Regions from separate parts of the Telluria sp. RB2R28 genome, predicted to be linked through region 1. Evidence: predicted binding sites of a transcription regulator. Region 1 holds the regulator's gene; the other holds the start of a gene.
The links. The regulator NrdR, encoded in region 1, represses ribonucleotide reductase genes. The targets are predictions, from matches to a motif close to CACNANATNTNGTG.

Region 1 (15,680 bases):
AAATTTGTACGCGGCGCCTGCCTGGCCGCGTTGGTGTGCGTGTCCTCGCTGGCGCACAGTGCGCCGCAGGTCAGCGCGCCCAAGGCAGCCGTCTCGAACATGGACGCGCTGCAGCTCGACGCCGTGATCCCGGTCGGCCCGCAGGTCAAGGTTGGCAAGCTGGCCAATGGCCTGACCTACTACATCCAGCGCAATGCGCGCCCCGAACACAAGCTCGAGCTGCGCCTGGTCGTCAAGGCCGGCTCGATCCTCGAAGACGACGACCAGCGCGGCCTGGCGCACTTCGTCGAGCACATGGCGTTCAATGGCTCGACCAATTTCCGCAAGCACGAGCTGGTGTCGTACCTGCAATCGATCGGCGTGGGCTTCGGCGCCGACCTGAATGCCTACACCTCGTTCGACGAGACCGTGTACATCCTGCCGATCCCGACCGATAAACCGCAGAACGTCACCCGCGCCTTCCAGGTGCTGGAAGACTGGGCCCATGGCGTGAGCTTCGATACTGACGCCATCGACAAGGAGCGCGGCATCATCCTCGAAGAAGCGCGCCTGGGCAAAGGCGCGGCCGACCGCATGGGCAAGCAGATCTATCCGCGCCTGTTCAACGGCTCGCGCTACGCCGAGCGCCTGCCGATCGGCCGCGAAGATGTGCTGCGCAATTTCAGGCCCGAGACCCTCAAGCGCTTCTACAAGGACTGGTACCGGCCCGACCTGATGGCGGTCGTCGTGGTCGGCGACATCGATCCGGCGCAGGCCGAGAAGCTCGTCAAGCAGCACTTCACGCGCCTGAAGAATCCGGCCACGCCGCGTCCGCGCGAGTACGCCGCGATTCCCGCGCGCGCCGACACCGAGGCGCTGGTCGTGACGGACCCCGAAGCCGATGGCAATGCGGTGCTGATCCGCTATCCGGTGCAGCCGGTGCGCGACCTGGGCACCGTGCGCGCCTACCGCGAAGAGCTGGTGCAGGGCCTGTTCGCGTCGATGCTCAGCGCGCGCCTGGCCGAAATCTCGCAACTGCCCGATGCGCCGTGGCTGGGCGCCAGCAGCTCATTGGGCAAGCTGACCCCGCGCTACCGCGCCTACAATGCGTCGGCCGCCATCGGCCCGCGCGGCGCGCAGACTGCCATTGCGGCGCTGGTCCAGGAAAACGAACGGGCACGCCAGCACGGCTTCGGCGTGCAGGAACTCGAACGTGCCAAGAAAAACCTGATGCGTACCTACGAGCAGGCCTGGAACGAGCGCGCCAAGAGCGATTCGGGCACCTACGCCGCCGAATACATCCGCAACTTCCTGCAGGACGAAGCCATCCCCGGCATCGAGACCGAATACCGCTACGTGCAGAACCTGGTGCCGGGCATCACGCAGGCCGAGATGAACGCCTATGCGCGCAGCACGATCCCGCAAGACTCGGGCAAGCTGGTGCTGTACACGGGCGTGGCCAAGCCCGATACGCCCACCGGGCCGCAATTGCTGGCCGCGGTGAGCGAGGCTGCGCGCCTGCCGGTCGAAGCGTACGATGAAAAGCTGCTGGCGGCGCGCCTGATGGAACGCCCGGCGCAACCCGGCACGATCACGCACGAAGCGCACGACAAGGCGCTGGGGCTGACGCGCTTGACGCTGTCGAACGGCGTGAAGGTGATCCTGAAGCCCACCGACTTCCTGAATGACCAGGTGGTGCTGAGCGCGGCGCGCCCCGGCGGACAAAGCCTGTTTCCCGACCAGGACATCCTCAACGCGCGCTTTTCCAACGCGATCGTGGCCAGCATGGGCGTGAAGGATTTCACGCCGCTGGACATGCGCAAAATTTTGGCCGGCAAGGCGGCTGGCGTGACCGTGGGCCTGGGCAGCTACACCGACGTGATCGCGGGCGCCTCGGGCGCCACCGACATCGAAACGATGCTGCAGCTGCTGTGGCTGAAGTTCGCAGGCGTGCGCCGCGACGAAGACCTGTTCCACGCATATATCGACAAGCAGGCCGAGATTGCCCGCAACGCCAGCGGCCAGCCGGGGCGGCGCTTTGGCGACGCCGTGGTGTCGGCGCTGTTTGGCAATCACCCGCGCGCACCACGCTCGCTCGAGGCCGACGAATATGCCAAGATCGACCTCGATCGCAGCATCGCCATCTTCCGCCAGCGTTTTTCGAGCGCGAAGGACATGACGTTCATCCTGGTGGGCAGTTTCGACGAAAAGGCCATCCGTCCGCTGTTGACCAGCTATCTGGGCACCCTGCCCACGCCCGCACTGCCGGTGGGGTACCGCGACGTGGGCCTGCGCCCGGTGACGGGTGTGGTCAAGCGCGAAGTGCGCAGCGGCACCGAGCCCAAGAGCAGCATCTCGATCAACTTCACGGGGCCGGCTGTATTCTCCGAGGCCGAGCAGCTGCGCCTGTCGGCGCTGATCGAAGTGACCAATCTGCGCATCATCGAGGTGCTGCGTGAAAAGATGGCGATGATCTACGGCGGCGGCGCCAGCGGCGCACTCAGCAAGATCCCGTACGGGAACTACTCGATCGGCATCAACCTGCCGACCGGGCCGGAAAACGTCGACAAGGTGGTGGCCGCGACGTTTGCCGAAATCAAGCGCCTGCAAGAGAACGGGCCGGACGCCGCCGAGCTGGAGAAAGTCAAATCCGGCTGGATCCAGAACCACCGCCGCTCGCTGCGTGAGAACGGTTACTGGGTGGCGAACCTGCAATCGAGCCTGACCGAAGGCACCGATCCGGCGTCGATCCTGAAGGTCGAGCAGCAGGTGGCCGCACTGACGGCGCAGGACGTGCAGGCGGCGGCGCGGCGTTACTTCGATACGAAGAACTATGTGCAGGTGGTGCTCAATCCCGAGGCGGCCGCCAAGGCAGCCAACGTGGCGAAGACGCTGCCCGCAGTGCAGCCGGGGCATCCGGGTCAGCCGGGTCAGTCGATACTGCCGGGAACCTGATGGGCCACGCGCGCCGGCCTGGCCTTTCCGGCTGCCGGCGCGCATCGTCTATACTATGCGTGCCCGCAGCGGGCATTCGCCCCCGTACACATCAACGCCGGCGCCAGGCACCATTGGCGCTCTACTGGTAACAACCCATGAGCATGCCCGATCACCCGGTTCACCTGGCCAGCGCCCTGTTGCATGGCGCCCAAGCACACCACCGCGTGCTGCCTGCGCACTGAGTCGGCAGCCGCATGCATTCACCCGACGAGTACCGCGCCGAAATCGACCGCCTGCGCAAGACCACGCGCGACCTGGTTGCCATGACCACCCTGCCGGCCATCTGGGGCGACCTGCCGCCGGAGGGCGTCATCGACAGCCTGGCGAGCGTCCTGCTCACGACGCTGGACCTGGACCTGGTCGGTATCCACCTGCCGGGCAAGGGCGAGATCGATCCCCTGGACGCGATTCGCCTGCGGCGCAACGATGACGCTGACGGCGCCATGCTGGCGGCCGCGCGCGCGGCGCTCGACGCCGCCATCGGGTCGGCCGACCTGCATGACCTGTGGCCCGCCACCCTGCACGCTGACGGTGACAATGACGCGGCGCTGCAATTCGGCACGGCGCGCTTCGGCACCGGCAGCGAGCCAGGCGTCGTGGTCATCGGCGCGCGGCGTGCGGGCTTTCCGTCCGAACACGAGCGCCTGCTGCTGGGCGTGGCCGCCAACCAGGCCGCCGCGATCCTGCAGCGCCGCCTGGCCGAGCGCGCACTGGCGCGCAGCGAATCGCGGTTCCTGGACCTGGCCGACTCCGCGCCGGCCATGCTGTGGGTGACTGAGCCCGATGGCAAGCTCTCGTTCCTGTCGCGCGCCTGGCACGAATTCACGGCCCAGGACCGGGGGACGAGCCTGGCGTTCGGCTGGACGGCAGCCGTGCATCCCGATGAGCGCGACGCGGCGCTGCACGCCGTCGTCGATGCCAATGCGCGCCGCGTGCCATTCAGCATGGAGCATCGGCTGCGGCATGTCGTCGATGGGTACCGCTGGGTGATTGCGACCGGACAGCCGCGCTTTGCGGCGAACGGCGACTTCCTGGGTTTTGTCGGCAACGTGCTCGACATCAGCGACCGCAAGCGGACCGAACAGGCATTGCACGAGACGCGCGACACGCTCGTGACGATGTTCGACGCCCTGCCGGTGGGCGTGGCCGTGGCCGGCCAGGACGGCAAGCTGCTGCTGTCGAACCAGGCAATGCACCGCTACCTGCCCACCGGCGTGCTACCGTCACTGGACGAAGAGCGCTACATGCGCTGGACCGCGTTCGATGCAGATGGCCGGCCCCTGGAGCGCCGTGACTTTGCCGGCGCACGCGCGGCGCGCGGCGAGCGCGTCGTGCCGGGCATCGAAGCGCGCTACCTGGGCGACGATGGTGTCGAGATCTGGACGCAGGTGGCCGCAGTGCCGCTCAAGGGCCGCGACGATGTCACGCGCGGCCATGTGGCGATCGTCACCGACATCGATGCCTTCAAACGCACCGAAGCAGCGCTGCGCCTGGCAGAATCCCGCCAGCGCGAACTGTTCGACGAAGTGGCCAGGGCCAACCGCAACCTGAGCGAATTCCTGGCCGTGCTGGCGCACGAACTGCGCAATCCGCTCGCTCCTTTGATGACGGGCCTGGAATTACTGCGCGTCGGCCCCCGCGACCCCGCCGTGGCAGCCAATGTGCGCGACATGATGGAGCGCCAGGTCCGGCAACTGGCGCACCTGATCGACGATCTGCTCGACATTGCGCGCGTCACCAATGGCAAGGTGGAGATCCGCAAGACCCGCGTCGACCTCAACGCCATCGTGACCAATGCGGTCGAAACAAGCCTGCCGCTGATCGACAAGCACCGCCATGCATTCGACCTGCAGCTGCATGCTGCGCCGCTGCCGGTGCAGGCCGACGCCACCCGCATTGCGCAGGTGATCGGCAACCTCTTGACCAATGCGGCCAAATACACGCCCCCTGGCGGCGCGCTGTCGCTGCGCGTGACGCAGGACGGCACCCACGCCCTCATCACCATCACCGACAACGGCGTCGGTATTCCCGCCGCCTCACTGGAATCGGTGTTCGAGATGTTCAGCCAGGTGGGCAGCAACCGCCAGCACGCGCAGGGCGGCCTGGGCATCGGCCTGTCGCTGGTACGCCAGCTGGTCGACCTGCACGGCGGCGCGGTCAGTGCGCACAGCGAGGGCATCGGCAAGGGCAGCACGTTCGTGGTCAGGCTCGCGCTGGACGACGCGCCGGCGACGGCGCCGCCTGAGGAGGTCGCCGCGCAGGGCACGCCGGCTGCGCCGGCACTGCGCATTCTCGTCACGGACGACAATGTCGATGCGGCGGTGACGCTGTCGATGCTGCTCGAGATGGAGGGCCACGCCGTCACGGTCGCCCATGACGGCCAGCAGGCGCTGCAGATGGCCGCGCAATGCGTACCGGACGTGGTGTTTCTCGATATCGGCCTGCCGGACATGTCGGGCCACGACGTGGCGCGACATGTCCGGCAGCTCGCCGGGCTCGAACGCTGCACCATCGTCGCCGTTTCTGGCTGGGGTGCGCAGGACGACCTGGCGCGCTCGAGCGCCGCCGGCTTTGATGCGCACTTCACCAAGCCGGTGGACTCGAGCCGGGTGCTCGATTACCTGGCGGTGGTTGCTGCCAGCATGCGCTCGACGTAGCGCGCAATCAGGTCGATCTCGAGATTGACGCGCGAACCGGCCGCCAGGTGGCGCAGCGTGGTGACCTCGATCGTGTGGGGAATCAGGTTGATCGAGAAGCGGCAGACTTTCTGGCCGCCCTCTTCCAGGTCAGCCACGCGATTGACGGTCAGCGACACGCCGTTGACGACGATCGACCCTTTATAGGCCAGGAACTTGCCCAGCTCGTGCGGCGCATCGATGATCAGTTCGCGCGATTCGCCGACCGGCTCGAAACTGTGCACGACGCCCAGTCCATCGACGTGACCCGAGACCAGGTGCCCGCCCAGGCGCTCGGCCAGCGTCAAGGCTTTCTCGAGGTTGACTTCACCGGGCGCGTCCAGGCCCACGGTCTTGTTCAGGCTTTCGCGCGAGACGTCGACCGTGAACCCGGTGGCGCTCTTTTCGGTGACGGTCATGCAGGCGCCGTTGATGGCGATCGAGTCGCCCAGGCCCACGTCGGCCAGCGGCAACGGGCCGGCATCGATGGCGAGACGCACGCCGGCGTCCAGGCCGCCGGCCAGCGGCGCGACGGAAGTGATGGTGCCGACAGCGGCGACGATTCCAGTAAACATACGACGTTATTCCTTGTTGGGGGTAGCAGAGGATGGGGAAGCAGCTTCGGCGAAGCGGGCCAGGATGCGCAGGTCGTCGCCCACGCGCGTGACGTCGTGGAAGCGCAACTGGCGCCGCCCGGTCAGTTGCGTGAGCGGCGGCAGGTCGAACATGCCCTGCCCCGGGCCGATCAGGCTGGGCGCCAGGTAGACCAGCAATTCGTCGACGCAGCCTTCGCGCACGAGCGAGGCATTGAGCTTGCTGCCCGCTTCAACGTGGACCTCATTGACTTCGCGCCGACCCAGTTCGCGCATCAGCGCCGGCAGGTCGACCTTGCCGTGGGCGTTCGGCAGGTACAGCACCTCGTGGCCGGCGGCGCGCAGGGCGGCGGCTTTCTCGTCGCCCGGTTGTTCGGCCGCGGCGACGAGCCAGCACGGTTCGCCCTGCAGGATGTGCGCATCAAGATCGATCTCGAGGCGGCTGTCGACGATCACGCGGCGCGGCTGCATCGGCGTGGCCAGGCCCCGTACCGTGAGTTGCGGATTGTCGGCCTTGACCGTGCCGATGCCGGTGACGATCGCGCTGGCGCGGGCGCGCCAGGCATGGCCGTCGGCGCGCGCATCCGGCCCGGTGATCCACTGGCTTTCGCCGCCGGCCAGGGCCGTGGCGCCATCCAGGCTGGCGGCCACTTTCAGGCGCACCCACGGCAGGCCGCGCACCATGCGCGAGAAGAAGCCGATGTTCAATTCCTGCGCTTCGCGCGCCATGATCCCGGAACGCACCGCGATGCCCGCCGCTTCCAGCTGCGCCAGGCCACGACCGGCGACGAGCGGATTGGGGTCGACCATGGCCGCCACCACGCGCCCCAGGCCGGCAGCGATCAGCGCGTCCGAACAAGGCGGCGTGCGGCCGTGGTGGCTGCACGGTTCGAGCGTGACGTAAGCCGTGGCGCCACGCACGTCGTTGCCGCGCGCGGCGGCGTCGCGCAGCGCCTGGATTTCAGCGTGCGCCTGGCCGGCCGGTTGCGTGTGGCCGGCGCCGATGACGACGTCGTCCTTGACGATCACGCAGCCGATGCGCGGATTGGGCGCCGTGATGAACATGCCGCGCGCCGCCCAGGCCAGCGCCGCGGCCATGCCTTCGGTGTCGTTGAGAATCGGTTGGCTGTCGTGCGTCACGTGGTCTTTCATCGGTGCGCATCGTGCAATGCGCTTGTTTTCAGGGCGGTGCGGCAACGCCATCGCAGCCAGCATCACGCGCCGGGTTGCACAGGCGCGGGCGGCCAAGCATGTTGATTTTAATACGGCGTACCCCGCCGCCGTGGAACAGCGACAGCGTGCCGGGCCGCGCTGCGGCGCTGCTGGTCGTGCTGCAACTGCGTCCCGCGCCATTGTAGGCGATGTATTGCGGGGCTGCAGGGCTGGCAAAGGAATAGCTCACCTGCACGCCCTGCGGCAGCGTGGCGCGCACGGCCAGGATATCGTCGCCCGCGCCCGCCTGGCGATTGTGGTCGCGATCGACGTACACGGTCCAGCCACGCGACCAGTCGATGCCGGCCGCGTCGTTCGATGTCAGGATCACGGGCTCGTTGCGGGCGATCGCCATCGAGCGGGTGAGCTGGACTGCACTGTAGAGGTCGGCTGCGGCCACGCGCAGTTCCTGGCCCTGCACGATCCGGTGCAGGCCGGGCGCCGCCAGCGATGACGTGATCGCCACCATGCCCAGCACCACGGCCAGTTCGGCCATCGACAGGCCGGTGCAGCGGCGGCGCAGGATGGCGCGGGCGGGCGTGGTCTCAAGGCGCGTGGTCATGGCCAGCAGCGTGTAGGTTGGCCGCTTGAGCCACCTGGGCCACTAGCCCCGCTGGCGCCCTGCGCACCGGTGCTGTCCAGCGTCAGCGTGCCGCATTCCGGATCGGCAAATGCAGCGTTGACGTTGGCCGTGCCGGGCCGTGCGCGCAGCACGATGCAGGCGGCAATTGCCTGCTCGGGGCAGGCCTCGCCGTCGAGCTCATAGGCGCTGGCTGCAGCGCTATTGCCGAGCCAGGTGCGGAACTGACGCGTGTCGGCAGCGCCCGTGGCCATCGAGAACGCGACATAGCTGTAATGCTGGGCACGGTATTGTTCCTGGCGCTGCATCAGGTCGAGCAGCGCCAGCTGGGCTTCGACCCGGCGCGCCTTGACGATCTGGCGCGCATACGAGGGATAGGCCACCGATGTCAGGATGCCGACGATCGCCAGCACCATCAGCAGTTCGATCAGCGTGAAGCCGTTGCGATGTCGTGTCATGAACGTGCTCCTGTTTGCGCCTGTTTGGCCGGGTGCGTCATTCGGATGCCGCGGCAACCAGCGCGGACCAGTTGCCGATCTCGCGCCAGCCGGCGCGCCGGCCATGTCCACCGGCGGGTGGCAGGCGGTAATAGGCCTGCACAGCAGCCCCGGTGCCCGGCATGCTGCCGGCCCCGCGCGCGGCGATGCGGTACAGCTGGCCGTCGGCGGACGCCGGCATCAGCTCGATCAGGTAGCGTGGCGTCTCGAGCGGCAAGCCGCCCTCCCCTGTGGGCAGCGTGGCGCCGGTGAACGTGCCGAATGCGATGGCTGGGCCATCGTCAAGCACCAGCCGGGCCAGCTGGCCATCGGCGTCGGCGTCGTGCGCGCACAAACCGTTGTACGGCCGGGCGCCCAGGCACGCGCCGACGAAGGCATCCGCACTGCCGCCGCGGATCGCGTTGGCGCGCGCCGAGCCTGGCACCGCGCCGCCGTCGATATCGTGTTCGGCATCGAGCAAAGCGGCTTGGGCCATGTGCAGGGCCAGCGCGCGATCGCGTTCGTACGCCGCGGCGCGGGTGCTTTGCAGCGCGCCGCGCGCCGAGGCGATGCCCGTCATCAGCACAGCCAGCATCAGCACGAGAGCGGTGATGAGCGCGATGCCGGCCTGGCGCCGCGGCATGAAGAAACGTTGATGGCGCATACGCTGCTCAGCGCGCGGCCACCGGCGGCGCAGAAGGTGGCCCGCTGGGTGGAGCGACAGGCACCGCAAGTGGCACCGCAATCACCGCCCCATACACCTTGCGCACGCGCGCCTCGCCGCCGCGATCGAGGTCAGCCGCCGCCAGCCGGACACCCGGATCGGCAGCCGCCAGCGCACCGTCATACCCCGGACCGAACAACCAGTGCACGAGACCCGCACCCGCACCAGGCGCCTGGCGCGACCCATGCAGCAGCAAGCCAACCCGCACGCTCGCAACGTGCTTCCAGTGGCTGCGTGTGCGCAGATCGGCGTCACGCTCGCCGGCAGTCGAGCCGGCCAGCACCAGCGCCGCATCGAGCGCCCGGATCGCGCTCGCGTTCACGTACCGGTTGGGCGCACCATCGCCATCGGTATCGAGGCCATACAGCACCTGGAAGCTGTCGACACGCCCTGCCACGGCATCGGACGACCAGCTGCCGGCGCCCCGGTATTTGCAGCGCAGTTCGGCGTCGCCCTGGGCATTGCGCGCAACATAAAAAATGCTCCAGCCTTCCTGATCGCGGTGCACGGGAAAGCCGGCGCAATCGAGCGTGCCGCCATCACCGTCCGGTGGCGCGCCGCTGCCGGTAAAGCGCAGCGCCAGCACGTCGCTGCCGTTGACCGTCGCCGGAAGCGGCGCATCGATGCCGGCGCCGGCGTGGGTCAGCGACGACGCATCCAGTCCGGCAATGGCAGCCGGTAGCGCAGGATCGATCACCGGATGCGCGGCCCAGTCGACGTGGCCCGCCAGGCGCACGGCGCGCGCCAGGGCATCCAGCGCGTAGCGGCCGGCGTCGTCCATCGCGGCCGCTTCGAGCAGCGCCGCGTGTGCACGCGTGGCACCGATCAGCAGCGAGCCAGCCGCAAGCAGCACGGCCAGGCCAAGCGCCATCGCGACCATGAATTCGGCGATGGTAAAGCCAGCCTGGCGCACACGCCGGTGCCGATGGACACTCATCGCGCCACCATCAGCACGAACGCCGGCAAGTCATCGTTGCCGTGCCAGCCAATCTTGATCGCCACCGCCGCATGTGCCCCGCCACTGCATGCCCACCGATAGCGGCGGCTGGCGGCATCCCACGGCGCCGCATCGCGGCACACGGCAATGCGCCCGCCAGGAAAGCGCCGGTGCACGAGCAGGCGCGTCTCATCGAGGTCGAAGGCCGCCAGCGCCAGCGGATCGCATGCGGCAGTGCCAAAGCATGGGGCGGCGGCGACAGGCGGACCGTCGGCGACGGCATCATAGTCGAGCGACAGATAGGGATTGCCTGCATCGGGCAGGCTGGCCAGCGGCAGATTGGCGCCGATGCGCGCCGCCAGCGAACTTGCCAGCTGGCCCGCTTCAGCCATCAGGGCCGCCTGCTGGTGCGTGCGCTCGGCCGCCAGCTGGGCCGCGCCGGCGCCGACGATGCCGATGGCGAGCACGAACAACGCCACCAGTACTTCGATGAGCGTAAAACCGTGGTGTGAGTGGATACGCACGCAAGCCTCCCGATATCGAGCTACGACGTTATCAGGCCGGCTTTGCACGCCCGTGCGTCGGCGCAAGCGTACGCCGCACCAATCGGGGAACCTTGAAAAGGGATTAGTTGTCGAGCTTGCGCTGGTGCCCGACTTCGGCCAGCGCTGCCTGGAACGAATCCAGGTCTTCGAAATTCTTGTAGACCGATGCGAAGCGGATGTACGCGATCTTGTCGAGGCCCTTGAGCTCTTGCATCACGAGCTCGCCCACATGGCCGGTGTCGACTTCACGCAGGCCGCTGGTGAGCAGCTTTTCTTCGATGGAGGCAACGGCCTTGTCGATGGCTTCGGCCGCCACGGGCCGCTTGCGCAGCGCCAGCATCAGGCTGCCACGCAGCTTCGACGAGGCAAACTCGGTGCGGCTGCCGTTCTTCTTGACGATGATCGGCATCGACAGTTCGATGCGCTCATAGGTGGTGAAGCGCTTGTCGCACTTGCCGCAGCGGCGCCGGCGCCGGATGGCGTCCCCCTCCTCCGATACGCGGGTATCGAGGACTTGTGTATCTTCATGCTGGCAAAAGGGACATTTCATGGCGCCGAGGCTGCAATACTACGTGGAGACTACCGGGCCAGCGAACCGGCCCGGATAGACAGAGTCAGCCAGATCAGGCGGCGTAAACCGGATACTTGCTGGTGAGTTTCTTGACTTCGCCCTTGACGCGCTCGATGGTCGCAGCGTCGTGCGGGTTGTCCAGCACGTCGGCGATCAGGTTGCCCACGGTGACGGCGTCTTCTTCGACAAAGCCACGCGTCGTGAAGGCCGGGCTGCCCAGGCGGATGCCCGAGGTGACGAACGGCTTTTGCGGGTCGTTCGGGATGCCGTTCTTGTTGCAGGTCATGTGCGCCTGGCCCAGGATTGCTTCGGCTTCCTTGCCCGTCAGGTTCTTGGCGCGCAGATCGACCAGCATCACGTGCGATTCGGTGCGACCCGACACGATGCGCAGGCCACGCGCGGTCAGCGTGTCGGCCAGTGCCTTGGCGTTCTTGACGACCTGCTGCTGGTAGGTCTTGAACTCAGGCGTCAGCGCCTCTTTGAACGCAACGGCCTTGCCGGCGATCACGTGCATCAGCGGGCCGCCCTGGATACCAGGGAAGATGGCCGAATTGATGATCTTCTCGTGCTCGGCTTTCATCAGGATGATGCCGCCGCGCGGGCCGCGCAGCGACTTGTGCGTGGTCGAGGTGACGAAGTCGGCGAACGGCACCGGGTTCGGGTACTCGCCTGCAGCGATCAGGCCGGCGTAGTGGGCCATGTCGACCATGAAGTAGGCGCCGACTGCCTTGGCGACCTTGGCGATGCGCTCGAAATCGATCTTCAGCGAGAACGCCGATGCGCCGGCGATGATCATCTTTGGCTTGTGCTCGTGCGCCTGGCGCTCGAGGGCTTCGTAGTCGATGTCTTCGTCAGCGGTCAGGCCGTACGAGACGACATTGAACCACTTGCCCGACATGTTCAGCGGCATGCCGTGGGTCAGGTGGCCGCCTTCGGCCAGCGACATGCCCATGATCGTGTCGCCTGGTTTCAACACGGCGAAGAACACGCCCTGGTTCGCCTGCGAGCCCGAGTTCGGCTGCACGTTGGCCGCTTCCGCGCCAAACAGTTGCTTCAGGCGGTCGATTGCCAGCTGCTCGACGACGTCGACGTATTCGCAGCCGCCGTAGTAGCGCTTGCTTGGATAGCCTTCGGCGTACTTGTTGGTCAGTTGCGAGCCCTGCGCTTCCATGACGGCTGGCGAGGTGTAGTTTTCGGACGCGATCAGCTCGATATGGTCTTGCTGACGGACGTTTTCCTTCTGAATGGCATTCCACAGATCCGGATCGACATTGGCCAGCGTATGGTCTTTAGCAAACATGTAAAACTCCAATCGATAGTAATCCAGGCAACGAGCGGCGCTGTGTGCGGGTGCGGGAGCCAAAGGGCGCGGGCAGCCGCGATCGAACGCGTACCGGTTGATGGCTGCCCAGGCGAACGGCGTATGGCGTCTCACGTTCCCCGGTGGGTACCCACCTTTGCCGCGCTGCGCACCAATCGGTGGCGCTTGTGCGGTGTTTCGCCAGTTACGTGAGACGTAAAGTCCGCAAATTGTACTGAACTCCCCATTGAAGGGCAAGGAAAGCGCCGTTCTGGTGACCAGTCAGGGCGCAATTGCCTGCCCGCCACGGCGGGCTGATCATTTCGGCTACAATTTTGCCAGCCTGCATTTGCCTTCGCACTTCTACCTCACTGCCCTTTTCAAGGATTCATCATGATCGTCCTCATTACCGGCGCATCGGCCGGCTTCGGCGCCGAAATGGCGCGCACCTTCGTTTCGAACGGCCACCGCGTGATCCTGGCAGCCCGCCGCACCGACCGCATCGCCGATCTGGCCGCCGAGCTGGGCGACGCCGCCCTGCCGGTAACGCTCGACGTCACCAGCCGCGCGTCGATCGAGGCAGCGCTGGCCGGCTTGCCGGCCGACTGGAAGGGGATCGATGTGCTGATCAACAATGCCGGGCTGGCCCTCAACACGGTGCCGGCGCACGAAGTGCCGCTGGAAGACTGGGAAACCATGATCGCCACCAATTGCAAAGGCCTGGTGACGATGACCCGTCTCGTGCTGCCCGACATGGTCGCGCGTGGCAGCGGACTGGTGATCAATATCGGCTCGACCGCCGGCCACTACCCTTATCCAGGCGGCAACGTGTACGGCGCCACCAAAGCGTTCGTGGAACAGTTCACGCTCAATCTGCGCGCCGATCTCGTCGGCACCGGCGTGCGCGCCACCAATCTGGCGCCGGGCCTGTCCGGCGGCACGGAATTCTCCAACGTGCGCTTCAAGGGTAACGATTCGGCTGCAGCCAAGGTCTACGAAGGCACGACGCCACTGAGCGCAAAGGATATTGCCGACACCGCGTACTGGATCGCGACGCTGCCACCGCACGTGAACGTCAACAGCATTGAACTGATGCCGACCTGCCAGGGTTTCTCGCCATTCACGATCAAGCGCGCATGATTGCTCACCTGCCCGCGCAGGCACGTGCGAGGGCAGGCAGATTGGCCACCGATAGCACGGTCGCCATTTGTGAGAAAATGTTACAGTGATTGGTCTTTTTGCCAAGTTTCAAGTCTACTACCGCTCAAAAGCACAATTTTGTGCGAGGGGTACGTAAGTAATTTCCACGATCGATGGCCGGAAACGGTGATATCGAGAAGGAAACTCGCGTAGAATGTTTCTCATGTTCATGTATCGGCAGTAACAATGTCTTCAGTATTTAACTGGCCAGTCAGGGTGTATTACGAAGATACCGACGCTGGCGGCATTGTCTTCTATGCCAACTACCTGAAATTCTTTGAACGCGCCCGCACCGAATGGCTTCGGTCACTCGGCGTGCAGCAACAAGCCCTGCTCGACGCGGACAACACCGCCTTCGTCGTCAAGAGTGTGACCCTCGACTACCACGCTGCGGCGCGCCTCGACGACCAGTTGACGATCCAGACCAGTGTTGCCAGGCTGGGACGCGCATCGGTCCAGTTCCTGCAGCAGGCCTGGTGCGGTGAAACCCTGCTCAATACGGCGAGCGTGACCGTGTGTTGTGTCGATATTGCCACAATGCGCCCGCGCCCCTTGCCCGACCACGTGGCTGCTAAAATGCGTGCCGCCTGAATACATACCTAAATAAATAGCCCATGACCGTCACCCCAGACCTTTCATTCGTCGCCCTGATCGGCAATGCCCACGTGCTGGTGCAATTGATTATGGCCTTGCTGTTACTGCTGTCGATCGTGAGCTGGACCTACATCTTCCGCAAGGTATTCGCGATCCGCGCCGCCCGTGCGCAGACCGAGCAGTTCGAGCGCAGTTTCTGGGCCGGCGGCAACCTGCACACGCTGCACCAGAGCGCCAGCAGCCAGCGCGACCAGAGCGGCGCCCTGGCCCGCATCTTCGAGTCCGGCATGGGTGAATTCATCAAGGGCAAGCAAGCCTCGCGCGAGACGCTCGACATGAACTCGGTGCTCGACGGCGCCCGCCGCGCCATGCGCGCATCGTTCCAGCGTGAACTCGATGCACTGGAATCGCACCTGAACTTCCTGGCGTCGGTCGGCTCGGTCTCGCCGTACATTGGCCTCCTGGGTACCGTCTGGGGCATCATGAATGCGTTCCGCGGTCTGGCCAGCGTCGAGCAAGCCACGCTGGCGATCGTCGCGCCCGGCATTGCCGAAGCACTGATCGCCACTGCAATCGGCCTGTTTGCCGCCATCCCGGCCGTGGTGGCGTACAACCGCTTCACGCACGATATCGACCGCCTGGCCAACCGCTTCGAGAGCTTCGTCGAAGAATTCTCGAACATTCTCCAGCGCCAGTCGCGCTGATAGAAGGAGCCTGACCATGGCCTTTTCCAGCAGCATGCGCGGCGGACGTCGCCGCAAGTTCAAATCCGAGATCAACGTCGTGCCTTACATCGACGTGATGCTGGTGCTGCTCATTATCTTCATGGCAGTGCCGGCCAACCAGGCGCCGAGCGTGGTCAACCTGCCGCGCGCCGAAAAATCGGCGCTGCCGCCGGACACCTATATCCAGGTGTCGATCGAGCCCGAGAATCGCCTGTCGATCGGCGTACAGGGCAAGGGGCGCGTGGCCCAGGAGGACGTGGCCGACCGCTCCGCCCTGCTGCAGCGCCTGCGCGCGCTGCATGAAGAACACCCCGATTATCCGGTGCTGATCGCGGGCGACCGCGAGAGCAAGTACGACGACGTCATCCAACTGATCTCGGAAGCCAAGAAGATGGGTATCAACCGGGTTGGCCTGGCCACCCAGTGATGTCGATGCATTGATGCCTAGAATATGCCCGAAATAAAGCCAGACAACGCCGGCGTGCCATACCACGTGCCGCCCGAACCGAGCCGTCTGCCATCGTTCCTGCTGGCAGTGGCCGTGCACGCCGCGTTGCTGGCGTTTCTGTGGA
Region 2 (15,680 bases), on a different contig from region 1:
GCCTGAAGTTCCGCGCGGTGGCGGCCGACAACGGCGCCATCGGCGGCACGGGCTCGCACGAATTCCACGTCATCGCCAGCACTGGCGAAGATGCGCTGGTCTACTGCCCGACGTCCGATTTCGCGGCCAATATGGAAGCGGCCGAAGCCGTGGCCAGCGGCGAGCGCGGCGCTGCCACGCAGACGCTGACCAAGACCCCGACCCCGGGCACGACCAAGTGCGAGACCGTCGCTGCGCTCCTGGGCGTGAACCTGGCGCAGACCGTCAAGACCATCGCTTTGACTACCGAAAACGACGGCAAGAAGAGCTACTGGGTGCTGCTGCTGCGCGGCGACCATGAACTCAACGAGATCAAGGTCGGCAAGGTCGAGGGCCTGGCCGGCCACCGCTTCTCGACCGAAGCCGAAATCCTCGAGGTGTTCGGCACCGTGCCGGGCTACCTTGGCCCGGTCGGCACAAAGCTCCCAGTCACCGTCGTGGCCGACCGCACGGTCGCCAACATGGCCGATTTCGTCTGCGGCGCGAACGAAGAAGACTTCCACCACATCGGCGTGAACTGGGGCCGCGATTTGCCCGAGCCAATCGTGGCCGACCTGCGCAATGTCGTCGAAGGCGACCCGTCGCCAGATGGCAAGGGCGTGCTGGCGATCGAGCGCGGCATCGAAGTGGGCCACGTGTTCCAGCTAGGCACCGCGTATTCGCAGGCGATGGGCGCGACCTTCCTGGACGACGGCGGCCGGCCTGCGCCGCTGCAGATGGGCTGCTACGGCATCGGCGTGACCCGCATCCTGGGCGCGGCGATCGAGCAGAACTTCGATGACAAGGGCATCGTCTGGCCGGACGCGCTGGCGCCGTTCGAAGTGGTGCTGTGCCCGATGGGGATGGACCGCAGCGAGATGGTCAAGGACGCCACCGAGCAGCTGTATGCGTCGCTGGCGGCAAGCGGCATCGACGTCATCGTCGACGACCGCGGCCTGCGTCCGGGCGCGATGTTCGCCGACTGGGAACTGATCGGCGTGCCGCATCGCGTCGTGATCGGCGAGCGTGGCCTCAAAGAAGGCAACCTCGAATACCAGGGCCGCCGCGATGCAGAAGCGAGCGGCGTGGCTGTCGGCGATATGGTCGGCTTCATCAAGGCCAAGCTGGGCAAGTGATGGCGTTGCGCCTGGCCTCCCGGATCGGAGGCGTGCTGCTGGCGCTGGCCTTCGGTCTGGCGGCGCCGGCGCATGCCGGCAACCAGAAAGAAGAAGCGCTGTCGGATTCGGTGCGCCTGGCGCTGGCCAACGCCATCGCCGACGCGCGTCCGCCGCGCCCGACCTTCCGCACCGAGGCGGGGCGGGCGCGCTACCAGGCGTGGTTCGACCAGATGTCGCCGCGCCTGGCCAAGCGCCTGCCCGACGTCCAGACCCGCACCGAGTTTCTCGAGACCGCGTGGTATGAAGCGACGCGCGCGGGGCTCGATCCGGGACTGGTGCTGGGCCTGATCCAGGTGGAGTCGGCCTATCGCAAGTATGCGATCTCGATTGCCGGCGCGCGCGGCTACATGCAGGTCATGCCGTTCTGGACCAAGGCAATCGGCGACGGCGACCGCCGCCGCCTGTTCCACATGCAGACCAATCTGCGCTATGGCTGCGCGATCCTGCGCATGTATATCGACATGGAGCGGGGCGACCTGTACCTGGCGCTGGGCCGCTACAACGGCAGCCGGGGCAAGCCCAAATACCCGAATGCGGTGCTGGCCGCGTGGAAGAACTGGGAATTCAAGCCCGGGGTGTGAAGCATCCTGCCTTGTACAAAACCCTAACATAGCAATCCACCACGCCGTCATCGACGCAGTGTAGACTTCCCGCTTTCCCCAGTGAGGACTGCATGCGACCCATTCTTTTCACCGCTGGCGCACTGCTGGCGGCGCTCACCGGCTGCGCGGCCACGCCACCTGCCTCGACTACGACCGCGACTGCGACCGCGACCCCGGCCCTGACGGCCAACCCGGTCGACCAGCGCGCAAAGAACATCATCTTCTTCCTGGGCGACGGCATGGGCGTCAACACGCTGACTGCCGCGCGCATCTTTGCCGCCGGCGAAGAGGGCGAGCTGGCGATTGACCGCCTGCCCGAATCGGCGTTCGTGAAAACCTTCTCCAACGATGCGCAGGTCACCGACAGCGCCGCTTCGATGGCCGCCTACATGACGGGTGTGAAGCAGAACAACGGCGTGATCTCGATGTCGGCCGGCACGCGCTCGATCGCCCCTGCCAGGGACGCCAACGGCAATAGCCTGGTGAGCCGCTGCGAGAATGGCGAAGCGGCCGTCACGCTGCTCGAACTGGCCCGCAAGCGCGGCATGGCCGTGGGCGTGGTCACCAATACCAGCGTGACCGATGCCACCCCGGCCGCGACCTATGCCCATGCCTGCCACCGCAGGCTGGAAACCGACATCGCCGCCAGCCTGGTGCCCGGCGGCGCCGGCTACAACGGGGCGCTGGGCGCCAATGGCCTGGACGTCCTGTTCGGCGGCGGCGCGCAGCAATTCACGCCGTTCGCGCGTGGCGGCAAGCGCGCCGACAACCGCGACCTGCAGGCCGAGTTCAAGGCCAAGGGCTTCCGGGTCGTGGGCGACACCGCCGGGTTCAATGCCTTGACGCCGGGCGCGCCGGTCGTGGGCCTGTTCGCCGCCAACCACATGGACTTCGACGCGATCCGCGACGCCGCGCGCCAACCGGCGCTGCCGGCCATGACGACCAAGGCGATCGACCTGCTGGCGCCGCACCGTGGTGGTTTCTTCCTGATGGTCGAGGGCGGCCTGATCGACCATGCGCTGCATGCGACGCTTGGCAAGCGCGCGCTGCAGGAGACGGTGACGTACAACGCCGCGTTGCAGGCCGCGCTCGAGCGGATGGAAGCGCTCGACCCGGGCCTGAAAAACACGCTGATCGTCGCCACCGCCGACCATGACCACACACTGCTGCTGAACGGCTATGCAGCGCGCACCGGCAAGACCACACCTGCCAACCCGGGTGTACTGGGCCTGGTGCGCACGGCCGACGGCAAGCCGACGCTCGACAGCCAGGGCATGCCGTACACGATCATCGGCTTCGGCACGGGCGAGAATCGCCACCAGGGCGGGCGCACCACGCCGCTGACCGACGCCGTCGTGACGGCCGACGACTACCACCAGCAAGCGGTCGTGCGCACGCGCGCGGGCGCCGAGACGCATGGCGGCAGCGACGTCTACCTGGGCGCGGCCGGCGCGAACGCGGAGCTGTTTCGCGGGACCATCGACAACACGCGCGTCTTCAATCTGATCAAGACCGCAGCCGGTCTGTAAGCACGAGAAATCCACCATGACTTCACGACGCATTCTCCCGCTGCTGCTGGCCGCCGCCTTTGGCGCAGCGCTGCCGGCAACGGCTTCGGCCCAGCAAAAAGCGAAGAACATCATCTTCTTCCTTGGCGACGGCATGGGCCCGTCCGTCACCACCGCCGCCCGCATCTACCGCGGCGGCGAAGACAGCCTGCTGCACTTCGAGCGCCTGATGGAGCGCACCGCGCGCATCAAGACCTATTCGCTCGATTACCAGACCACCGACAGCGCGCCGTCGATGGGCTCGTACATGACCGGCATGAAGCTCAATAACGACGTCATCTCGCAGGCCGGCGCACGCACGATCAACCCGACCAAAGACGGCGTCGACCAGTGCGGCCCGAACAACGGCACGCCTGCCGTGACGATCCTGGAGCTGGCCAAGGCCCGGGGCCGCGCCACGGGCGCCATCACCACCACTGAACTGACGCACGCCACGCCGGCATCGACCTTCGCGCACACCTGCAGCCGCGATGCGGCCTACACGATCGCGCAGCAGCTTGTGCCGGGTGGCGTCGGCTATAACGCGGCGCTGGGCGATGGCGTCGATGTGCTGATGGGCGGCGGGCGCAATCATTTCACGCCACGCGACGCGGCGCTCAATCCGAAGGGCAGGCCCGACGGACGCGACCTGATGGCCGAATTTGCCGGCGCCGGCTATTACGTGGCGGGCACCCGCGCCGGCATGATGTCGGCCAAGGCGGGGCGCAAGTTCGTTGGCATCTACAGTGCTAGCAGCCACCTCGATTATGCGTACCAGCGCCGTCCCGAGCAGCCGACGCTGGCCGAGATGACGGGCAAGGCGATCGACCTGCTGTCGACCAATCCGAACGGCTTCTTCCTGATGGTCGAAGGCGGCAAGATCGACCACGCGCTGCACGACACGCGCGCCAAGCACGCGCTGGAAGAGACGGTGGCGTTCGACGACGCCTTGCAACTGGCAATCGAGCGCATGCGCGCGATCGATCCGGGCCTGCAGAACACGCTGATCGTGCTCACCGCCGACCATGACCACACGATGCAGATCAACGGCTACCCGAAGCGCGGCAACCCGATCCTGGATATCGTGCGCGACTACGCGACGGGCGAGCCGAAGAAGGATGCAGACGGCAAGACGTTCACCACGCTGGTGTTTGGCAACGGCCCGAATCGCCCGGACGTGCGCGCCGATGTCGATGGCGTGATCGCGCAGGGCGACGATTACCACCAGGAGACGGGCGTGCACAAGTCGTCCGAAACCCATGGCGGCGGCGACGTGAAACTGTATGCGACTGGCGCCGGCTCGGCGTCATTCAAAGGCACGATGGAGAATACCCGCGTGTTCGAACTGATGAAGGCTGCCGGCGGCTTGTAAGTTCAGATTCAGGTTATTTACACCTGAATAACAAAAAGCCCCGGGTTTGAATCCGGGGCTTTTTTAATCAGCGAGACGCCGAGTGAATATAACCTGAACTTATTTCAGATGATCCGAAATCAGTTTGGTCATTTCAAACATCGACACTTGCTCTTTGCCGCCGAAGACTGCTTTGAGCTTGTCGTCGCCATTGATCATGCGACGGTTTGCCGGATCTTGCAGGTCTTTCGACTTGATGTAATCCCAGACCTTTTTGGTCACTTCGGTGCGTGGCAGCGGCTTGTCGCCAACGACTGCAGCGAGCGTGGCCGACGGGGTCATGGCTTTCATGAACGCGGCGTTTGGCTTGCGTGCAACTGCTGGCTTGTCGGCCGATTTGTCAGCCGTTTTAGCGGCTGCTTTTGCTGGTGCTGCTGCCTTTTTTGCTGCGGGCTTGGCCGCTGCAGCAGGCTTGGCAGCTGCTTTTTTTGCTGGTGCTGCAGTGGTTTTTTTGGCTGTTGCCATCTTCGAGCCTCCTAAAACGAACACATGGAAAAATGCGTAATTTATCGCACGCCTATATTGGTAGCGTTTTACTGTTCGTGCAAGTCTTTTTCCAAACTTTTTCACTCTGATAAGCGGCTAAATGGGTGCTATCGCACACAACAACGCACGGGAACGATAAAACGCCGACAAGGGGCGTAAAAAAACCGCGCAAAGCGATACTTTGCGCGGTTCTGCGGGCGGAAAACGATGGATTAGCGCATGCCGGGCATCATGCCCTTCATCCCGCGCATCATCTTCATCAGGCCGCCGCCTTTGAGCTTTTTCATCATCGTCTGCATCTGGTCATACTGATTGAGCATGCGATTGACTTCCTGCACCTGCACGCCGGCGCCGGCCGCAATGCGGCGCTTGCGGTTGGCCTTGATCAGTTCGGGTTTCGCGCGCTCGAGCGGAGTCATCGAATCGATGATGCCGACCATGCGCTGCACCGACTTCTCGGCCTGGCCCATGTTGGCGCCTGCCGCGGCTTGCTGGAACTGGGCCGGCAGCTTGTCCATCAGGCCGGCCATGCCGCCCATCTTTTTCATTTGCGTCAGCTGCGATTTGAAGTCGTTCATGTCGAAGCGGCCGCCGACCTTGATCTTGTTGGCCAGTTCGGCCGCCGCTTCGGCATCGACGCCCTTGCGCGCTTCTTCGACCAGCGCCAGGATGTCGCCCATGCCCAGCACGCGGTTGGCCATGCGGGCCGGATCGAAGGCTTCGAGGCCATCGAGTTTTTCGGAGACACCGGCAAACTTGATCGGTTTGCCCGTCACGTGCCGCACCGACAGCGCCGCACCGCCGCGCGAGTCGCCATCGAGCTTGGTCAGCACGATGCCGGTCAGGGGCAGGGCGTCGTTGAACGCCTTGGCGGTGTTGATCGCATCCTGGCCCAGCATGGCGTCGACGACGAACAGCGTTTCGATCGGGTTGACTGCGGCGTGCACCGCCGCGATCTCTTGCATCATCGCTTCGTCGATACCGAGGCGACCCGCGGTATCGATGATCAGGACGTCGTGGTAATGCTTCTTGGCCCAGTCCAGCGCGGCCAGCGCGATGTCGACCGGCTTGTCGTTGGCGGTCGACGGGAAGAAGTCGGCGCCGACCTGCTTGGTCACCGATTCTAGCTGCGCGATCGCGGCCGGGCGATACACGTCGGCCGAGACGGTCAAGACCTTCTTCTTTTTCTGTTCCTTGAGGTACTTGGCCAGCTTGCCGGTGGTGGTGGTTTTACCGACACCCTGCAGACCGGCCATCAGGATGATCGCCGGCGGTTGCTGGGCGAACGAGAGCTGGCTGGCCTCGGGGCCAAGGTCGGCGCCCATCAGGGCCGCCAGTTCCTTTTGCACCACGCCGACGAGCGCCTGGCCCGGGCTGAGCGAGCCGACGACTTCTTCGCCGAGGGCTTTTTCCTTGACCTTGGCGATGAATTCACGCACTGCCGGCAGCGCCACGTCGGCCTCGAGCAGGGCCATGCGCACTTCGCGCAGCATCTCTGCAGTGTTCGCCTCGGTGAGGCGTGCCTCGCCGCGCATGGTCTTGACGACCTTGGCAAGGCGTTGGGTGAGGTTATCTAGCATGTTCAACCTAATTAGTAAGGGCACATCGGACGCGCGGTCCCGAGCGAAATGCCGGTGGGCGAGCGCCGCCAAAGCGGCATTTTACCTTGCGCAGGTGCCGGTGGTTCTTCCGGCGGGTGGCAGGCGCACATTTTTTCAGCAAACCGTGGCGTTTTGCGCGGGAGGAAAGCGTGGGCGGCGTCGCTCGCGTGCCGGATGATCTGACTGCTAACTATCACCGCGTGGGCGGGGAACCCGCCCACCCTACGTAGGGTGGAAGGCTCTGCCTTCCACGCGGTGATCGTTACCGGCGCCGCTCGCGTGCCGGATGATATGGTGGCAAACCATTACTGCGTGGATGGAAAAACCGCCCACCCCACGGCGACATCATGCAATGGTGTAGACTCCCGCTATGCAGAATTTCCTCTTCCTTGCCGCGGCTTTCCTGTACGCGGTATGCGCCCTGCTGCCATCGCGCCGCGCGCCTGCCATCTCGGCCGTGACGGCCGGCGCGTGGGCGCTGCACGGCGTCTCGCTCGGCATGGACGTGATGGTGCCGGGCCGGCTGCGCGTCGGTTTCGCCATCATGCTCTCGTCCGCGCTGTGGGTGTCCGTGGCCGCCTACTGGCTCGAGAACCGCAATTTCGCCCTCGACGGGATGCGCCGCCTGGTGATGCCGTTCGCCGCCGTGGCCGCGCTGCTGCCGCTGCTGTTCCCCGGCACCCTGACACCGCTGGCCGGCAAGTCGCCGGCCTTTGGCTGGCATATCGCGGTCGCGGTACTGGCCTACAGCACCCTGACCATTGCCGCCTTCCACGCCGTGCTGATGGCGTTACAAGAAGCGCGGCTGCATACCCGCACCGCCGGTGGTGGCCGCTTTGGCGCCGCGCTCGACCAGCTGCCGGCGCTGCTCACCATGGAAAAACTCCTGTTCCGTGTGATCTGGATCGGCTTCGTCCTGCTCAGCCTGACGGTGCTGTCGGGCTTCGTGTTCTCCGAACAGGTGTTCGGCAGGCCGCTGCTGCTCGACCACAAGAGCGTGTTCGCACTGCTGTCGTGGGCGCTGTTTGCGGCGCTGCTGGCGGGGCGCCGCTGGCAAGGCTGGCGCGGCAAGACCGCGCTGCGCTTCACGCTGGCCGGGTTTGCCACGCTGGCGCTGGCCTATGTCGGCAGCCGTTTCGTGCTTGAAGTTATCCTGCACCGGGGAACCATCTGATGCGACTATTATTCTGGATTGCCTTCATCGCCCTCGTCGTCTTCGCGGTGCGCAACAAGCTGCGCGCCATGAGCAAACGTGCGGCCGTACCGCCGCAGGCGCGCCCCGGCGCGGCCAAGGCGCCGGTGCAGATCGAAGCGATGGCCCAATGTTCCCACTGTGGCATGTACTTCCCGGCGTCCGAATCGGTGCGCGCCGACGGCCACGACTACTGTTCGCCAGGCCACGTGCGCCTGCCGCCGCCGTAGGCGCAGGCCGGCCTTGACGCAACGCCGCATCCTGTCGCCCGAAGCGCGCGTCGCCCTGTGGCGCTCGCTGCAGACCTTCACGCTCACGCGCATCGTCATCGCGCTGGTGCTGCTGCTGTATTTCGGTGTCGATTTCGAGAACGGCGTGCTGCGCATCACGCAGCAGGTTGCCCAGATCTGCCTGGGCTACGCCATCATGGCGCTGGTGTTTTCGCTCGCCGCGCGCCGACAGCGCCGCTTCCTGGTGCAGCTCGGCGTGCAGGTCGCGCTCGACCTCCTGGTCATTTCGCTGCTGTACCTGGCCGCCGGCGGCTTGCGCAGCGGCCTTGGCATCCTGTATCTGTTTCCACTGGCCGGCGCTGCGATCCTCGCGCCCTTGCTGCTGGCATTGTTCGCGGCGGCGGTGGCCACGCTGTTCCTGCTCGGCCTGAGCGTATGGCAACTGGTCGAAGGGTTCGATCCGCCGCTGATGCAGGCGGGCCTGTTTGGCGCAGCCTTTTTCGCCGCCGTGCTGGTGGCCAACCGCATGGCCGCGCGCCTGCTGGGACAGGAAGAACTGGCAGCCCAGCGCGGCGCCGACCTGCGCATCCAGCAGGCGATCAATGAAATCGTGATCGCCGACGTGGGCGACGGCATCCTGGTGGTGGGCGCCGACGGCGCAGTGTTTACAGGTAACCCGGCGGCGCGCCGCATGCTTGGGCTGCAGGCCGACACGTCGGGCTTCCTGCTGAACGCGGCGCCGGCGTTCGAGCCGCTGGCCGAAGCGTTCAATGCCTGGCTCGCCGCGCCCGAGAACGACACCGCCTTCGTCACCGTCAAGCCCTACCGCGAAGGCGATGGCGCTGGCGACGTGCGCGGCCGGCGCGACCAGCCGGTGCACGTCAAGCTGCGCTTTGCCCGCGTCGCCGCGCCGGCCGATGCAGTGGGTGAGGGCGGTAGCCGCAGCGTGATCTTCATGCAGGACGTGAGCGCCATCGAAAACCAGGCGCAGCAACTCAAGCTGGCGTCGATGGGACGCCTGACCGCCAGCATCGCGCACGAGGTCCGCAACCCCTTGTCGGCCATCGGTCACGCGACGGCGCTGCTGGCCGAAGACCTGCACAGCCCGGCCGAAGTGCGGCTGCTGAAAATCGTCGGCGATAACGTCGCGCGCGTGAACCGCATGGTCGAGGACATCCTGCAGCTCTCGCGCAAGGCCCAGCCCAACGGCGAGCCGGTGCCGCTGGGCGCGTTTCTCGAACAGCTCAAGGCCGAGTTCTGCGAAATCCACGGCCTGGCCGGTGATATAGTCTATATCGGCGATCCGGGCGGCAGCGCGGTGCGCTTCGATCCGCTGCACCTGCACGAAGTCCTGCTTAACCTGCTGAACAACGCGGTGCGCTATGCCAGCCGCCAGCCGGCCAGCATCCGCATCTTTCCTGCGCGCGACGCGGCCGGACGGCGCGAGCTGCACGTGCAGGACGACGGCCCCGGCATCACGCCCGAAGTGCGCGACCACCTGTTCGAGCCGTTCTATACCACCTCGAGCAAGGGCACCGGCCTTGGACTCTACCTGGCGCGCGAACTGTGCCTCAACAACGATGCGAAACTCGATTATGAATACCGGTTCGACCCGTCCGCGCTGGGCCCGCGCAAGGCCAGTGGCCGCTTTGTCATCACCTTTGCCCTTGCCTGACGTGGCCGGGGAGCCGTCATGAGCGCGCCACGCGTCCTGGTGCTCGACGACGAGGCCGACCTGCGCGAGCTGCTCGAGATCACGCTGCTCAAGATGGGCCTGGACGTCGACAGCGCCGCCACACTGCGCGAGGCGCGCGCGCTGTTCGACGAGCGCGATTACGCGCTGGTGCTGACCGACATGCGCCTGCCGGACGGCCTGGGCCTCGAACTGGTGCGCGAAATCGGTGCCTCCGGCAAGGGCACGCCGGTGGCCGTGATCACCGCCTACGGCAGCGCCGAAAACGCGGTGGTGGCGCTGAAGGCCGGCGCGTTCGACTACATCGCCAAGCCGGTGGCGCTGGACGCGCTGCGCGTGATGGTGCGCGCGGCGCTCAAGCAATCCGAAAGCGCGGCGGCGGGTGACGACACTGCGCCCGACTCGCGCATGATCGGCAGCTCGCCCGCGATGGCGGCATTGCGGGCCCAGATCGCCCGCCTGGCGCGCTCGATGGCGCCGATCTCGATCACGGGCGAATCCGGCAGCGGCAAGGAGCTGGCCGCGCGCGAAATCCACGCCCAGAGCTCGCGCGCCGCGAAACCGTTCATTGCCGTGAACTGCGGCGCGATTCCCGAAACGCTGATGGAGGCCGAATTTTTCGGCTACCGCAAGGGGGCGTTCACGGGCGCGTCCGACGAGCGCGACGGCTTCTTCCAGGCGGCCAACGGCGGCACGCTGATGCTCGACGAGGTGGCCGACCTGCCGCTGGCGATGCAAGTGAAACTGCTGCGCGCGATCCAGGAGCGGCGCGTGCGCAAGATCGGCGCGACGGTCGAGGAGCCGGTGGACGTGCGCATCATCAGCGCGACGCACCAGGACCTGGCGCGCTGCGTCGAGACGGGCAAGTTCAGGCAAGACCTGTTCTACCGGCTGAACGTGATCGAGCTGGGGTTGCCGCCGCTGCGCGAGCGGCTGGACGATCTGGCGCCGCTGGTGAACGGCATCCTGCAGCGCCTGGCCGGGGCAGGGCAGGCCACGCTTGGGGCCGGGGTGCTGGACGCGCTGCGGGCATATTCGTTCCCCGGCAATGTGCGCGAGCTGGAAAACGTGCTGGAGCGGGCGCTGGCGTTTGCCAACGATGGCGTGATCGAGGTGGGCGACCTGTCGCTCAAGGCGGCGCGGCCGATCGAACCGGCCCGGGCGGAACTGGCCCCGCCGGCGGTTGCACCGCCCGTTGCCGCGGCGCCAGTCGCGCCGGCCGCGCCGGTCGCGCCAACGGTATCGGCGCCGCCGGGCGTCGGTCCCGCCGAATTGCCCGGCAACCTGCCCGAATACCTGGAGCAGGTCGAGCGCGACATCATCGGCCGCGCCCTGCAGCAAACCCAGTTCAACCGGACCCAGGCCGCCAGCCTGCTCGGCATCAGTGTCCGGCAGTTGCGCTACCAGATGCAGAAGCTGGATATCAGCGCGCCGGACGATTGACGGCTGCTCTGCAGCCGGGCGGCGGTCCCGCACGCCCGGTCATTTCCCCACAGTTTTTTAAGGTTAGTAGTCGCTTACCGCGTACTCCCCGTCCTTATGGCGACTCTCGAAAGTCAAGGCTCGCACGCGATAAAACTGAAAATTTTGGACATTTATTTGCTTGCCTGTACCGCAAACGAGGTACTACAATTAGTCTGATATCAACGCCCGGCACTAGATATAGTGGTAGTGACTGAAAAGGCACCAGGATTGCAGGCTGCGGCAAGTTGTTCATGCGTTGTCCACAAGTTGCACACAAACTTATCCATCGATCGGTTAATTAAGCACTTGTCGACACGCATTATTTACTGATTCTTACCCTGCTTCTCTGGTTTGCCACCACAGGCCACCGGCTGGCAGGGCATCGTTTTTTAATTTGTTGACGGACCGGGTTTGCGCACTACGGCAAGACGGTTGCCACGTAAACAACGGCGGTCCGACCGCTCCTGGAGGCGCAATGCAAACAGCACAGAATAGTTCGATCAACCAACATGTAACCCCAGGATCGGCGCCCGCCGGGGCCACCCCGGCCGACATCGTCGCCCGTGGCGACTACCGCGTCATCCGCCGCAACGGTTCGGTGGTGGCGTTCGAGCCGCACAAGATCTCGGTCGCGATGACCAAGGCTTTCCTGGCAATCGCCGGTGGCCAGGGCGCCGTCTCGGCGCGCATCCGCGAGCTGGTCGAGCAGATGACCAACAACGTCGTCACCGCGCTGGTGCGTCGCCAGCCGAACGGCGGCACGTTCCACATCGAGGACGTGCAGGACCAGGTCGAGCTGTCGCTGATGCGTTCGGGCGAACACGATGTCGCGCGTGAATACGTGCTCTACCGCGCCAAGCGCATGGAAGAGCGCCGCGCCGCGAAAGAAGCCGCTGGTGGCGGTGGCGCCGTCGTCGCACCGCAGATCCACATCGTCGATGGCGGCGAGCGCCGCCTGCTCGACATCAACACCGTCATCAACCTGATCGGCGCCGCCTGCGCCGGCCTCGAAAAGCACGTCGACGCCGACGCGATCCTGGCCGAGACCATGAAGAACCTGTACGACGGCGTGCCAGTCGAAGAGCTGCACAAATCGGCCATCCTGGCTGCGCGCGCGCTGATGGAAAAAGACCCGGCCTACAGCCAGGTCACCGCCCGCATCCTGCTGCACACGATCCGCAAGGAAGTCTTCGGCCGCGAAGTGGCGCAAGCCGGCGCCGCCGCCGAATACCTGACCTACTTCCCGCAATACATCGCCAAGGGCATCGCCAACGAGCTGCTCGACGAAGAACTGGGCAAGTACGACCTCGAGCGCCTGGCCAAGGCCATCGTCGCCGACCGCGACCTGCAGTTCGGCTACATCGGCCTGCAAACCCTGTACGACCGCTACTTCCTGCACGTGCGCGATGTGCGCATCGAAATGCCGCAGGCGTTCTACATGCGCGTGGCAATGGGCCTGGCCCTGCGTGAAGACGACCGCGAAGCGCGCGCCATCGAGTTCTACAGCCTGCTGTCGTCGTTCGACTTCATGAGCTCGACCCCGACCCTGTTCAACTCGGGCACCCGCCGTTCGCAGCTGTCGTCGTGCTACCTGACCACCGTCGGTGACGATCTGGAAGACATCTACGACGCCATCAAGGAAAACGCGCTGCTGTCGAAGTTTGCCGGCGGTCTGGGCAACGACTGGACGCCAGTGCGCGCACTCGGTTCGCGCATCAAGGGCACCAACGGCCGCTCGCAGGGCGTGGTCCCGTTCCTGAAAGTGGTCAACGACACGGCCGTCGCGGTCAACCAGGGCGGCAAGCGCAAGGGCGCTGTCTGCGCCTACCTGGAAACCTGGCACCTCGACATCGAAGAGTTCCTCGACCTGCGCAAGAACACGGGCGACGACCGCCGCCGCACCCACGACATGAACACGGCGAACTGGATTCCCGACCTGTTCATGAAGCGCGTGATGGAAAAGTCGCACTGGACGCTGTTCTCGCCATCCGAGACGCCTGACCTGCACGACCTGACCGGCAAGGCCTTCGAACAAGCCTATCTGGCGTACGAAGCCAAGGCCGAGCGCGGCGAAATGGCCGTCTTCAAAAAGATCGAGTCGCTCGACCTGTGGCGCAAGATGCTGTCGATGCTGTTCGAAACCGGCCACCCATGGATCACGTTCAAGGACCCATGCAACATCCGCTCGCCACAGCAGCACGTGGGCGTCGTGCACTCGTCGAACCTGTGCACCGAGATCACGCTGAACACCAGCGCCGATGAAATCGCCGTCTGCAACCTGGGCTCGGTCAATCTGCCGCAGCACATGAAGGGCGATGGCCTGGATCACGTCAAGCTGCAAAAGACGATCCGCACCGCGATGCGCATGCTCGACAACGTCATCGACATCAACTACTACGCCGTCGAAAAAGCGCGCAATTCGAACCTGCGCCACCGTCCGGTCGGCATGGGCGTGATGGGCCACCAGGATTGCCTGCACATGATGCGCATCCCGTTCTCGTCCGACCGGGCGGTGCAGTTCGCCGACACGTCGATGGAAGCGGTCTGCTACTACGCTTACCTGGCGTCGACCGAACTGGCCGAAGAGCGCGGCCGCTACGAGACCTACACCGGTTCGCTGTGGGACCGCGGCATCCTGCCGCAGGACTCGATCCAGCTGCTGGCCGACGAACGTGGCAGCCAGTACCTGGAGCAGGACACGTCGTCGAAGATGGACTGGACTCCGGTGCGCGAGCGCATCAAGCAGTTCGGCATGCGCAACTCGAACTGCGTGGCGATTGCCCCGACCGCGACGATCTCGAACATCATCGGCGTCTCGGCCTGTATCGAGCCGACGTTCCAGAACCTGTACGTGAAGTCGAACCTGTCGGGTGAATTCACCGAGATCAACTCGTACCTGGTGCGCGACCTGAAGGCACGCGACCTGTGGGACGAAGTCATGATCGCCGACCTGAAGTACTTCGACGGCTCGCTGTCGAAAATCGACCGCGTACCGCAAGACCTGCGCGACCTGTACGCAACGGCATTCGAAGTCGAGCCGAAGTGGCTGGTCGACGCTGCGTCGCGCCGTCAGAAGTGGATCGACCAGGCCCAGTCGCTGAACATCTACATGGCCGGCGCATCGGGCAAGAAGCTGGACGAAACCTACAAGCTGGCCTGGCTGCGCGGTCTGAAGACCACGTATTACCTGCGCACGATCGCCGCGACGCACCTGGAAAAGTCGACCACCCGCACCGGCGCGCTGAACGCCGTGTCGGTCTCGGGCGGCCTGTCCGGTGGCCTGTCGGCTGGCGAGAAAGCGCCAGTTGCTCCGGCGCCGGCACCGGCGGCCAATACGGCAGCAGCAGCGACCGAAGAAGACGGCGCCGCCTGCTATCTGCGTCCGGGCGACGACGGTTTCGAGGAATGCGAAGCCTGCCAGTAATGAAGTAAAGGAGGCGAGCCCCCTGCAAGGCCGGCTCGCCCTCCAGCAAGTACAACGGCGCCAGTCGCCGACAACACGAATAACCAATGCATCAACGTGCCCGGGCCGCAGTCGCTGCGCCAGCGCACCACAGAAGGGACCACCATGCTTAACTGGGACGACGAACCAACCAGCGCGCCAAGCGCTCCGCAAGCCGACGCCGGCCTTGCCATTGCACCTGCCGCCGAAGTGGCAAAACGCGTCAATGCCGACGACAAGCGCATCATCAACGGCCAGACCGACGTGAACCAGCTCGTGCCATTCAAGTACAAATGGGCATGGGACAAGTACCTGGCCGGCTGCGCGAACCACTGGATGCCGCAAGAAGTGAACATGCAGCGCGACATCGAGCTGTGGAAGAACCCGAACGGTCTGTCGGAAGACGAGCGCCGCCTGGTCAAGCGCAACCTGGGCTTCTTCGTGACGGCTGACTCGCTCGCCGCAAACAATATCGTGCTGGGCACCTACCGCCACATCACGGCCCCCGAGTGCCGCCAGTACCTGCTGCGCCAGGCATTCGAGGAAGCGATCCACACGCACGCTTACCAGTACATCGTCGAGTCGCTGGGCCTGGACGAAGCCGAGATCTTCAACGCCTACAACGAAATCGAATCGATCCACGACAAGGACCAGTTCCTGATCCCGTTCATCGACACGCTGACCGACCCTGAATTCAAGACCGGCACGACCGAGAACGACCAGAAGCTGCTCAAGTCGATCATCGTCTTCGCCTGCCTGATGGAAGGCCTGTTCTTCTACGTGGGCTTCACGCAGATCCTGGCGCTGGGCCGCCAG

Region 2: AC56LV_RS16240 (ribonucleoside-diphosphate reductase subunit alpha) is a predicted target of NrdR. The motif match lies at 11,613-11,626, and genes of this name have one in related genera.

Annotation. Positions count from the first base shown of each region.
Region 1 covers NZ_JCASIK010000001.1:389,544-405,223, reverse strand. Annotated here, with positions in the region: gene AC56LV_RS01780 (M16 family metallopeptidase) at 1-2,934, shown strand, start outside; gene AC56LV_RS01775 (hybrid sensor histidine kinase/response regulator) at 3,171-5,633, shown strand; gene AC56LV_RS01770 (riboflavin synthase) at 5,594-6,226, opposite strand; gene ribD (bifunctional diaminohydroxyphosphoribosylaminopyrimidine deaminase/5-amino-6-(5-phosphoribosylamino)uracil reductase RibD) at 6,233-7,396, opposite strand; gene AC56LV_RS01760 (GspH/FimT family pseudopilin) at 7,425-8,018, opposite strand; gene AC56LV_RS01755 (type IV pilin protein) at 8,015-8,494, opposite strand; gene AC56LV_RS01750 (pilus assembly PilX family protein) at 8,532-9,176, opposite strand; gene AC56LV_RS01745 (PilW family protein) at 9,184-10,173, opposite strand; gene pilV (type IV pilus modification protein PilV) at 10,170-10,697, opposite strand; gene nrdR (transcriptional regulator NrdR) at 10,801-11,268, opposite strand; gene glyA (serine hydroxymethyltransferase) at 11,342-12,589, opposite strand; ZMP/ZTP riboswitch at 12,689-12,808, opposite strand; gene AC56LV_RS01725 (SDR family oxidoreductase) at 12,983-13,729, shown strand; gene ybgC (tol-pal system-associated acyl-CoA thioesterase) at 13,976-14,380, shown strand; gene tolQ (protein TolQ) at 14,404-15,087, shown strand; gene AC56LV_RS01710 (biopolymer transporter ExbD) at 15,104-15,535, shown strand; gene tolA (cell envelope integrity protein TolA) at 15,560-15,680, shown strand, end outside.
Region 2 covers NZ_JCASIK010000004.1:110,853-126,532, forward strand. Annotated here, with positions in the region: gene AC56LV_RS16190 (proline--tRNA ligase) at 1-1,154, shown strand, start outside; gene AC56LV_RS16195 (lytic transglycosylase domain-containing protein) at 1,154-1,777, shown strand; gene AC56LV_RS16200 (alkaline phosphatase) at 1,870-3,327, shown strand; gene AC56LV_RS16205 (alkaline phosphatase) at 3,344-4,717, shown strand; gene AC56LV_RS16210 (SWIB/MDM2 domain-containing protein) at 4,817-5,221, opposite strand; gene ffh (signal recognition particle protein) at 5,455-6,822, opposite strand; gene AC56LV_RS16220 (cytochrome C assembly family protein) at 7,214-8,017, shown strand; gene AC56LV_RS16225 (PP0621 family protein) at 8,017-8,265, shown strand; gene AC56LV_RS16230 (sensor histidine kinase) at 8,279-9,940, shown strand; gene AC56LV_RS16235 (sigma-54-dependent transcriptional regulator) at 9,959-11,401, shown strand; gene AC56LV_RS16240 (ribonucleoside-diphosphate reductase subunit alpha) at 11,898-14,846, shown strand; gene AC56LV_RS16245 (ribonucleotide-diphosphate reductase subunit beta) at 14,991-15,680, shown strand, end outside.